2 regions of the Microbacterium sp. WCS2018Hpa-23 genome follow, and region 1 is predicted to be linked to the other one. Evidence: riboswitches for the same ligand, from Rfam matches in the RefSeq annotation. Region 1 holds a riboswitch; the other holds the start of a gene.

Region 1 (5,545 bases):
GCGCGGGGCGATCGGTCCCGGTCGTTCGATGCGGGCGGTGAGCGGATCGATCATCGGCCGACCTCGATGCGGCGAGCGTGCAGGGCGTCCAGCACCGCCTCGTCGTGACTGATCGCGACGATGGCCGTGCCCTCGTCCCGGAGCCGGGCGATCAGGCCGACGAGCTCGGCCCAGGTGGTCGCATCCTGTCCGAACGTGGGCTCGTCGAGCACCAGCATCCGGGGGCGCGTGGCGAGGGCGGCCGCGACGGTGAGCCGTCTCTTCTCGCCGCCCGACAGCGTGTAAGGATTCGCGCCGGCGAGCGACGTGAGCCGCAGCCTCTCGAGCAGGTCGTCGACCCGCACGGCGATCTCGGCCTCCGGGAGCTTCAGGGCTCGCGGGCCCACCGACAGCTCATCCCGAACGGTCTTCGCGAGCAGCTGGTGCTCGGGCGTCTGCATCACCGTCGCGATGCGGGTGAGGAGAGCGCGTGACGACCAGCGGAAGGGATCGCTCCTCTCGCCCGCGGCGAGGGCGGGGAGCGCCGAGACCACGCCGCTCTCGGCGGGGATGAGCCCCGCCAGCGTGAGCCCGAGAGTCGACTTGCCGGCGCCGTTCGCGCCTGTCACGCCCAACGCCTCGCCGGCGCGCACGTCGATGTCGAAGGGACCGGCCACCGCCAGCCCGCGCCGTCGGGAGACCGAGAGCCCTCGAGCCTCGAGCAGGGTCTCCCCCGGGCGCTGCGACGGCGCCGGCGGGGTGGCGGGCGGATGCCCCGGAACCCACACGCCGGATGCCGCGAGCTCCGCGCCCCGGGCCCCGAGCACCTCGTCGGGGGTGCCGTCGGCGAGGACGACCGTCCCCTCGGGGGCGGCGCCGAGCACGATGACGCGGGTGACCAGCGGCAGCCAGACGTCGATGCGGTGCTCGATCACGACGAGGGTCGCTCCGCTGACGTCGAGCGCTGCGGCCACCGCATCCCGCACATCCTGCACGCCCTGCGGATCGAGGTTGGCTGTCGGCTCGTCGAGCAGGATCGCGCCGGGGCGCATCGCCAGCACCCCGGCCAGGGCGAGGCGCTGCTTCTGTCCGCCCGAGAGGGCTGCCGTCGACCGATCCAGCGCGACGTCGAGATCGACGGCATCCAGCGCCTGCCGCACCCGCTGCCAGATCTCGTCGCGAGGGACACCGAGGTTCTCACAGCCGAACGCGACGTCGTCGCCTACCCTGGCGAGGATCGTCTGGGTGTCGGGGTCCTGAAGGACCATGCCGACGCGTCCGCGCGCATCGGTCGGCTTCTGCCCGTCGACGAGCAGCGCACCCTGCGTCTCGCCCTCATCGGCCCCGCCGAGCACCCCGCCGAAGCCCTGCAGCAGGGTCGATTTGCCCGAACCCGAGGCGCCGAGCAGCAGCACCCGCTCCCCCGGCTCGATGCGCAGGTCGATGCCGCGCACCGCCCAGCGCAGCCGCGTCGCGTACCGCCACCCCCAGCCGCGGGCTTCGAGGGTGGCGGGTGTCGTGGGCGAGGTCACACCCGTGCGGTGACCTCGCGGCCGGCGGCGAACCGACCGAGAGCGCCGGTCGCCGCGAGTCCTCGGGCGATCAGCCAGGCGCCGAGCCCCGCGATGATCGCACCCGAGATGGTCGTCGAGACGATGTAGACGGTGGTGAACAGCGTGTCAGCCCCGGCGTACCAGAGGATGCGGTCGTTGATGCCGCACGCGAGGCCTGCGCCCGCTCCCGCGAGCATGACGACGGGAAGGCGCCAGACGCCGTAGAGGAAGACGAGGAAGATCAGCTCGGCACCGAGGCCCTGCACGAGGCCCGAGACGATCGTGAGCGGTCCCCAGGCGTTGCCGACGAGCGCCGAGATGATGGCGGCGACCAGCTCGGTGTAGAGCGCGGCGCCGGGCTTGCGGATGATGAGACCGCCGAGCACTCCGGCGATCAGCCATGGACCCGCGAGCAGACCCTGCACGCCGGGAAGCAGCGGGGTGAGGATGGTGCTCGGCACCTCGTACCCGACGTTCCAGAGCAGGAAGACCAGGGCGCACGCGACGGCGATGACGCTGGCCACGACGATGTCGACGACCCTCCAGCGCCACAGCTCCGGGCGACCGAGGCCCTTCGAGGGGGATGCAGTGGCAGATGCCGATTCCGTGCTGGATCCGGACGTGGATGTACTCATCAGTGACTCCTCCCTGCGCTGGCATTACCCAGATCAGGTTCGACGGTCGAAGCGCGATTCGCTCCCTCTCAGCCCGGCTCGCCGGACTCCCGTGGTTGTTCTCATGATCTTACCCAGTGCCGACACTCGCGTCTGCTCCTGTTGCAGCGCCGCGGATCTGCGTGCGAGTTCGGTACCGTGAGGAGGTGACCGCTCCTGAATCCGCCGAGGCCACCGCCTCCGACGCGCCTGCTGGCGACGCGCCCGGGGTCGACGCGCCCGGGGTCGACGCGCCCGGGGACGATGCGACGAGCGCCATCCCCGCGACGCCCGCGACCGTCGTCGAGGCTGACGCGCTCACGGTGTTCGACGACGAGCCCGAGGCGCAGTGGGCGGGGGCCGCGAGCGGAGGCACACCGCTGACCTGGGTCGATCCGGTCAGGGTCGCCGAGGAGACGACCGGCGGCTCGCTGGACGACACCGCGGGCACCGCGTCAGGCGCCGCGCTGCTGAAGGATGCTCGGCTGCGGCCGGCGATCGCGCGGCCGGGAGCTCTGGTGCCGCTCGGCGTTCTCGTCGGACTGGTCGCCTCGTACGCGGGGACCACCATGCTCTGGCCTCTGCACGAGGTGGCGCCGACCGTGCAGGCGGTCGAGATCACACCTACCGCTGCGGACGCGGCAGCGATCTCGTGGCCCACGCAGGGAAGCGGCGCCGTCGGCGTCGGCGGGCTCTCCACCACCTCCTCGTCTCTCGATGCCGCAGCGATCGCGAGTGTCACGAAGGTCGTCTCGAGCCTGATGGTGCTCGAACGGATGCCACTCGCCGTGGGCGAGCAGGGCCCGGAGTTCGCCTTCACCCGGGCCGACAATCTCGCGTACTGGGACTATCGGCGCTCGGACCAGTCGGCGCTCGACGTGCCCGTCGGCGGCACGCTCACCGAACTGCAGCTGCTGCAGGGGACCCTGCTGGGTTCTGCGAACAACTACATCGACCGCCTCGCCAGGGAGATCTGGGGGTCGGAGTCGGCGTTCTCCTCCGCCGCCACGGTCTGGCTGCGCGACCGCGGTCTCGACGGCATCACGATCGCGACCCCGTCAGGGTTCGACGCCCGCAACACGGCCACGCCCGAATCCCTCATCGCGCTCGCCGAGATGGCGATGCAGAATCCGGTGTTCGCGGGCATCGTGGGCACTCCCTCGATCGATCTGCCCGGCGCGGGAACCGTCACGAACACGAACGGGATGCTGGCGGATGCCGGCGTCGTCGGCGTGAAGACCGGCACGCTCGGCGACAGCTGGAACCTGCTGACCGCGAAGGACATCACCGTCGACGACATCACGGTGCACCTCTACGCCGCCGTGCTCGGGCAGGCCGATGACGAACAGCGCCTGGCGCAGACCCGGTCGCTGTTCTCGCAGGTCGAGACCGCGCTGCAGTCGCAGGCACCGGCCGTCGCGAAGGGCACGGTGGTCGGGACCGTCACGACCCTGTGGGGAACGACCACAGATGTCGTCGCTGACGCCGACGCGAACCTCGTGATGTGGAACGGGGCGACCGCACAGGCGACATCGACCTTCAACCTCGGGGAGAACCGCGAAGACGGCGACGAGATCGGCACGATCACGAGCGTCGGACCGCTGAACACCGTGACGACGTCGGTATCGCTGGCAGACGACGTGGACGCACCGAGCCCGTGGTGGCGGCTGACTCATCCGCTCGAACTGTTCGGACTCACTGAAGCGCAGCGCTGAGCCGGGGAAGCGCAGCGCTGAGCCGGCTCAGTCCCGGAAGCGCGCATCACCCGGAGCCCGCAGGGCTCGGAAGCCCATCACTCCCGCCGTCCCCGTGCACTGGGAAGCCCGCACGCAGACGCCCCGCCTCGAATCAACGGGGCGGGGCGTCGGTCGGTTCACGCTGCGTTCGCGTCAGCCGTTCTGACCACCGGAGTCCGGTCGCTCGACGATCGCCTGGGCTGCAGCGGTCTCGGCCGCAGGGGTCTGCGCCCCCACCGAGGCACCGACCTGCGCGGCCGCCGCTACATCTTCGGCGTCGCCGCTGACGACCACCGGGGTCGATCCCGTGAGAGCGTCCTCGGCGTCGATGTCGGTCGCCGCCTGTTCGAACTGCGACTGATACAGACGCCAGTAGGCGCCCTGCGCGGCGATCAGCTCGTCGTGCGTGCCCTTCTCGACGATGTCGCCATGCTCCATCACGAGGATGAGGTCGGCGTCTCGGATGGTCGACAGGCGGTGGGCGATCACGAACGACGTGCGTCCCTGCCGCAGAGCGGCCATCGCGTGCTGCAGCAGCAGCTCGGTGCGCGTGTCGACCGCCGATGTCGCCTCGTCGAGAATGAGGATCGACGGCTGGGCGACGAACGCCCGCGCGATCGTGATCAGCTGACGCTCACCCGCCGAGACGTTCGACGCGTCCTCGTCGAGCACCGTGTCGTACCCCTCGGGCAGGGCGTGCACGAAGCGGTCGACGTACGTCGCCTTCGCAGCCTCGAGAACCTCGTCGTCGGTCGCGGTCGAGCGGCCGTACCGGATGTTCTCGCGGATGCTTCCGGCGAACAGCCACGGATCCTGCAGCACCATGCCGGTGCGCGAACGCAGCTGGTCGCGCGTGACCTCGGAGATGTCCTGACCGTCGAGCAGGATGCGCCCGCCGTTCAGCTCGTAGAACCGCATGATCAGGTTGACGAGCGTCGTCTTTCCTGCCCCGGTGGGGCCGACGATCGCGACGGTCTGGCCCGGCTCGACGCGGAACGAGAGGTCGGTGATCAGAGGACGCTCGGGCGTGTAGGAGAACGCGACGTTCTCGAACTCCACGACGCCCTGGCCGTCTGCGAGCGCCGGAGCGTCTGCGTCATCGGCCTCCTGCTCCTCGGTGTCGAGAAGCTCGAACACCCGCTCGGCCGATGCGGTTCCCGACTGCACGACCGCAGCCATGCCGCCCAGCTCCGACAGCGGCTGCGTGAACTGCTGCGAGTACTGGATGAACGCCTGCACGTCACCGAGGCGCAGCTGGCCGTTCGCGACCATGAGCCCTCCGAGCACGGCGATGCCCACATAGGTGAGGCTGCCGACGAAGGTCATCGCGGGCATGATGATGCCCGAGAGGAACTGCGCCTTGAAGCTCGCCTGGAAGAGCTCCTCGTTCTCGTCCTTGAACTTCTCGAGGGCGTCCTGCTCGCGTCCGAAGACCTTCACGAGCGCGTGGCCCGAGAACGCCTCCTCGACGCGGGCGTTCAGTCGACCGACCTTGCGCCACTGCGTGCCGAAGGCCTTCTGCGACCTCGGTCCGATCACACCGAAGATCACACCCATCAGCGGGAGGGCGACGAGCGCGACGAGAGCGAGCTGCCACGAGATCGAGAACATCAGCACCAGCACG
Region 2 (5,545 bases), on a different contig from region 1:
TTCGTCGAGACGCCGTCGTTCCCGTTCACGACCGAGGTCGAGAACGACCTGCACGGTTCGGCGTCGGGCGCGCACCTGCCCAGCATCCGGCTCGCGAACCCGCTCGACGGCTCTGCTCCGTTCCTGCGTCGCTCGCTGATCCCCGGGCTGTTGCAGACCGCGCATCGCAACATCTCCCGCGGTCTCACCGACCTCGCGCTGTTCGAGACCGGTGTCGTCTTCCTCCCGGAGCCGGGTGTCGAGTACGGCACCGACGAGGTGCCTCCGCTCGGGGCGCGTCCGTCGGACGAGACGCTCGCCGCCCTGAATGAGTCGATCCCGCCGCAGCACCGGCACGTGGCGGTGCTGCTCACCGGCAACGTCGTCGCGCGCCAGCCCGGCCGCGCCGCAGAGCCGGCAGGCCTGTCCGAGGCGCTCGACGCTGCCCGCGTCATCGCCGCGGCAGCGGGCGTCGACATCGACGTCGTCCAGGGGCAGCGTGCCGCGCTGCACCCCGGGCGTACCGGCGTCCTCTCGGTGGGTGACGTCGAGGTCGGGTATGTCGGCGAGCTCCACCCCGAGGTCGCCGCCGGCGCCGACCTTCCCGGTCGGGCCACGGTGCTCGAGCTCGACCTCGACGGCATCCTGGCGCTGGCTGACTCCCGTGCCGTGGCTGCCTCCCTCTCGACGTTCCCCGCCGCTACGCAGGACGTCTCGCTCGTGCTCGGCGCCGACGTGCCGGCGGGCGCTGTCCGTGCCGCGCTGGCGGAAGGAGCCGGTGCGCTGCTCGAGGCGATCCGTCTCGTCGACGACTACCGGGGAGAGGGCCTATCGGCGGGGGAGAAGAGCCTCACGTTCGCGCTGCGGTTCCGCGCCGACGACCGCACGCTCACGGCTGCCGAGGCCACAGAGGCGAAGCTCGCCGGTGTCGCCGTCGCGTCCGAACGCTTCGGCGCCACGCTGCGCGACTGACAGCGGCCGCGCCTGAAACGACGCGCACGCGGACTTCACCCGAGTGGTGCAGTCCGCGTGCGCGTGTTCGCTCCGGATGCGATGTTCGCCGCCGAGCCGACCTGAGCTCGGTGGACCTCCGAGGTACCGTGTCGTGATGAGCATCCTTCCCCACAGCACCCCTGCGGCGGTGCCGGACGGCGTCAGGGCGATGGGCGAGGGGCCCTTCCTGCAGCCGGGCGATCAGATCGACTGGCACTACCGGAAGCCGGGCTGGCAGCCGGGTGACGCGTCGACCATCACACCCATGCGCGTGGTGCGCGACGACGAGCGCGGGCTCGTGGCGTGGCTCGCTCCAGGGACCCTCCAGGAGGGGCAGGGGACGCCCGAGGGTGAGCGGGTTCGCACTGTTCCCCTGGATCGCCGCTGGCTCGACCCCCGGACGCGGATCGTCGAGGAGTGGTGGGGCAACGGCATCCTGCGCATCGCCCCGGCGGGCGCCGCGTGGTCGGTGTGGTTGTTCTGGAGCGAGGTGAGCGGACCGGACTGGCAGTTCGCCGGATGGTACGTGAACCTCGAGAACGCGCATCTGCGCACCGACCGCGACACCTACTCGTCGGATCACATCCTCGACGTCGAGATCGAGCCGGACGGCCGCGTGCACCTCAAGGACGAGGACGAGCTCGTCGCCGCGATCGCGCAGGGGCGCCTCACGCGCGAGCAGGCCGCTCAGATCGAACGACACGCGGATGCCGCGATCGAGTCGTTCCATGCGGGCGAGTGGCCGTTCGATCCGGAGTGGCGGGACTGGCGCCCTGAGTCCTCGTGGACCGTTCCGGTGCTTGCCGGGCTGGGCGAACTGCGCAGGTCGTGAGCACGGCATCCGCCCTGAGCGGAAGACCCTTCCCCTCGTGGACGGATGCTGATGGCATGGGTGCATGACAGACGTACTGATCCTCGGCGGAACGGGCTGGCTGTCGGGCCGGATCGCCCGACGGATGCTGGTGAACGGTTCGAGCGTGATGTGCCTCGCACGGGGAGGACGCCCGTCTCCCGAGGGGGCGAGCCTCGTGCTGGCCGACCGGGATGACCCCGCGGCCTACGACGCCGTGGCGGGTCGTGACTGGGACCACGTGATCGATGTCTCATCGAATGCGGCGCACGTCGAGGCGGCGGTGACCGCGCTCGGGGAACGGGCCGCCCGCTGGACCTATGTCTCGTCGATGTCGGTCTACTCCGACGACGAGGCGGTGGGAACCGACGAGACGGCACCCGTGCATGCACCGGCGGAGCCGGGTGACGAATACGAGTACGGCGCGCAGAAGGTCGCGGCCGAGAACTCCGTGCGTGCGCTCGGTGAGCGAGCGCTGATCGTGCGCCCCGGGCTGATCGTCGGCGAGGGCGACCCGAGCGATCGTTTCGGATACTGGGCTGCGGCCTTCCTGCGCGCGGTCGACGGGCCCGTTCTGCTGCCGAACGCCGAGGGGCGCAGCGCGCAGGTGATCGACGTCGACGATCTGTCGGAGTTCGTCGCCACGACGCATGCCACCGGCGTCGTCAACGCGATCGGCGACCGGCATCCGCTCGCCGAGGTGCTCGCGACCGTGCGGCGGAGCGCCGCACACGGGAGCGACACGGTGACGGCCGATGACGAGTGGCTGATCGAGAACGGCGTCGGGTACTGGGCGGGGGAGCGCTCGCTGCCGCTCTGGCTGCCCGCCGAGATGACCGGTTTCATGACCCGCACCAACGCCCGGTACCGTGCCGCGGGCGGCACCCTGCGACCGCTCGGCGAGACCGTCTCGGCCGTCATCGCCGACGAGCAGGAGCGAGGGATCGACCGTGACAGGCGCGCGGGGCTCACCCGTGCCGACGAGCTGGAGCTGCTGCAGCGGCGAGGGTGATCTCCGGTCGTCGCTAGACTTCGAGCAGTGACACGGGGTGCCGCATCCGCGGCTGAGAACAGACCCGTCGAACCTGATCTAGTTCGTACTAGCGAAGGGATGTCGCATTGAGCGATCGTCTGCGTCCAGAATCCGAATCGACCCTGGTGGCCTCGGCCGCCGAGCTGTTGTCCGCGCTCCGTGAGTCACCACCGCTGACCCACTGCATCACCAACACCGTCGTCACCGGCTTCACGGCCAACGTGCTCCTGGCTCTCGGGGCCGCACCCGCGATGGTCGACATCGTCGACGAGGCGGGTCTCTTCGCGGGCGTCGCATCCGGAGTGCTGATCAACCTCGGGACGCCGACCCCCGAGCAGCGGGCCGCGAGTCTCGAAGCCGTCGCCGGTGCCGCAGCCGCGGGCACTCCCTGGGTGCTCGATCCGGTCGCGATCGGTTCGTTGCCCGTGCGCACGGCGCTCGCGCACAGCCTCGTCACCTCGCGCCCCGCGGCGATCCGTGGGAACGCCTCCGAGATCCTCGCACTCGCGGGGCTCACCGCCGGAGGGCGCGGAGTCGATGCCACCGACACCACGGATGCCGCCTCTGACGCCGCCCTCGCACTCGCCGCCCGTCACGGCTCGGTCGTCGCCGTCTCCGGCCCCATCGACCTGATCACCGACGGGCGGCGCGTCGTGCGGATCGCGAACGGCGACGAGCTGCTCACCAGGGTCACCGGTGGCGGGTGCGCACTGGGCGCCGTGATGGCCGCCTTCCTGGGGACCGCCCGCACTGCCGAGATCGATCCGCTTACCGCCGTCGCGTCGGCGAGCCTCGTGTACACGATCGCCGCGGAGCGCGCCGCCGCACGGGCCTCGGGTCCTGGCAGCTTCGCGGTCGAGCTCCTCGACGCGCTGGCGGCCGTTGAGCCACAGGACATCGCCGCTGCGGCACGCGTCGAGGAGCGTGCACTGTGAGCGCGGACCTCTCGCTGTACCTGGTCACCGACGCGGATCTCTGCGGGGAACGCGGTGTCGTCGAGACCGTCCGCCGTGCCGTCGACGGGGGAGTGCGGATCGTGCAGCTGCGGGATAAGACGGCGACGGATGCTGAGACCACGGCGCAGCTCGTCGAGCTCTCCCGCGTGATCGACGGACGCGCTCTCCTCGTCGTGAATGACCGCCTCGATGCGGCTCTCGCCGCGCGTGAACAGGGAGCGAGGGTCGACGGCGTGCATCTCGGGCAGGGTGACGCATCGGTGCTGCGCGCGCGAGAAGCTCTGGGCGCCGAGGCGCTCATCGGTCTCACGGCGAACAGTCGGGAGCACTTCGAGGCGGTGGGCGCTCTGCCGCCCGGCACTGTCGACTACCTGGGCGTCGGCGTCATCCGCCCCACCAGCACCAAGCCCGACCATCCGCCGGCCCTCGGCGTCGAGGGCTTCCGAGCTCTCGTCGAGACGACCGTGCTCCCGTGTGTGGCGATCGGAGGGGTGGGCCTTGGCGACACCGAGCGACTGCGAGGTGCGGGTGCGGCCGGCCTCGCCGTGGTCTCGGCGCTCTGCGCGGCTGCCGACCCGGCCGAGACCGCGGCGGCATTCGTGCGTCGTTGGCGTGCGGCCGGCACGCCGCGCGTGCTCAGCATCGCCGGGAGCGACCCGTCAGGAGGGGCGGGGATCCAGGCCGACCTCAAGTCGATCGCCGCGAACGGCGGTTACGGCATGGCCGCGCTCACCGCGCTGACCGCCCAGAACACCACGGGCGTGCGGGGAGTGCACGTGCCTCCTGCGGCCTTCTTGCGCGAGCAGCTCGACGCGATCTCCGACGACATCGTCATCGACGCGGTCAAGATCGGGATGCTCGCGAACGCCGACGTCATCCGCACGGTCGCCGACTGGCTCGATGTCGTTCGGCCGCCGATCGTCGTCCTCGATCCGGTCATGGTCGCCACCAGCGGCGACAGGCTGCTCGATCAGGATGCCGAGGCGGCGTTGCGCGACCTCCTCCGGCGTGCACACGTCGTGACGCCCAATCTCGGCGAGCTCGCCGTGCTGACAGGGCGGACGATCGGGGGATGGGGCGACGCGCTCGCCGCAGCAGAGGATCTGTCGACGGCGATCGGGGCGGCGGTGCTCGTCAAGGGCGGGCACCTCGACGGGGACGACGTCCCCGATGCGCTCGTGGACGCCGCCGGGGGAGTACGGCAGGAGTTCCCCGGCACGCGGATCCGTACCGAGAACACCCACGGCACCGGGTGCTCGCTCTCCTCTGCACTTGCCACCCGTCTGGCTCGTGGCGAGACGGCCGTCGGCGCCGTCGCCTCGACCCGGGCGTGGCTGCGCGAGTCACTGCGCGAGAGCGAGCCACTGCACGTCGGACGCGGTCACGGACCGGTCAGCCATTTCGCAGGACTGTGGGAGCGCGGCGGGCTCGAGACGAGACCGACGCCAGCGCAGATCCGGGCCGCGTGGTGGGCGCGCACAGCCGATGTGAGGGCGGGGATCGATGACCTCCCCTTCATCCGCGGGCTGGCCGACGGCACTCTCGATCGGGAGCCGTTCCTGTTCTACCTCTCGCAGGACGCGCTGTACCTCCGCGAGTACGCCCGTGTGCTCGCCGAAGCCTCACGCCTCTCTCCCACTCCGCACGAGCAGGCGTTCTGGGCGCGCTCCGCCGAGGGGGCGATCATCGGCGAGCTCGAGCTGCATGCGTCGTGGCTGACTCCGGGTGAGGGAG

Evidence for each region. A riboswitch is a leader RNA that binds a small molecule or an ion and turns the genes downstream of it on or off. The one in region 1 is predicted to bind thiamine pyrophosphate.
Region 2: it holds a riboswitch for thiamine pyrophosphate, as region 1 does, so the genes downstream of both, thiM (hydroxyethylthiazole kinase) here and RQG77_RS15650 (ECF transporter S component) in region 1, are expected to answer to the same signal.

Annotation. Positions count from the first base shown of each region.
Region 1 is NZ_JAVTIZ010000009.1:122,017-127,561, forward strand. It holds gene RQG77_RS15640 (energy-coupling factor transporter transmembrane component T) at 1-54, opposite strand, end outside; gene RQG77_RS15645 (ATP-binding cassette domain-containing protein) at 51-1,511, opposite strand; gene RQG77_RS15650 (ECF transporter S component) at 1,508-2,167, opposite strand; TPP riboswitch at 2,161-2,270, opposite strand; gene RQG77_RS15655 (D-alanyl-D-alanine carboxypeptidase) at 2,353-3,900, shown strand; gene RQG77_RS15660 (ABC transporter ATP-binding protein) at 4,075-5,545, opposite strand, start outside.
Region 2 is NZ_JAVTIZ010000011.1:13,550-19,094, reverse strand. It holds gene pheT (phenylalanine--tRNA ligase subunit beta) at 1-951, shown strand, start outside; gene RQG77_RS16965 (DUF402 domain-containing protein) at 1,088-1,804, shown strand; gene RQG77_RS16960 (NAD-dependent epimerase/dehydratase family protein) at 1,869-2,834, shown strand; TPP riboswitch at 2,858-2,951, shown strand; gene thiM (hydroxyethylthiazole kinase) at 2,942-3,790, shown strand; gene RQG77_RS16950 (bifunctional hydroxymethylpyrimidine kinase/phosphomethylpyrimidine kinase) at 3,787-5,545, shown strand, end outside.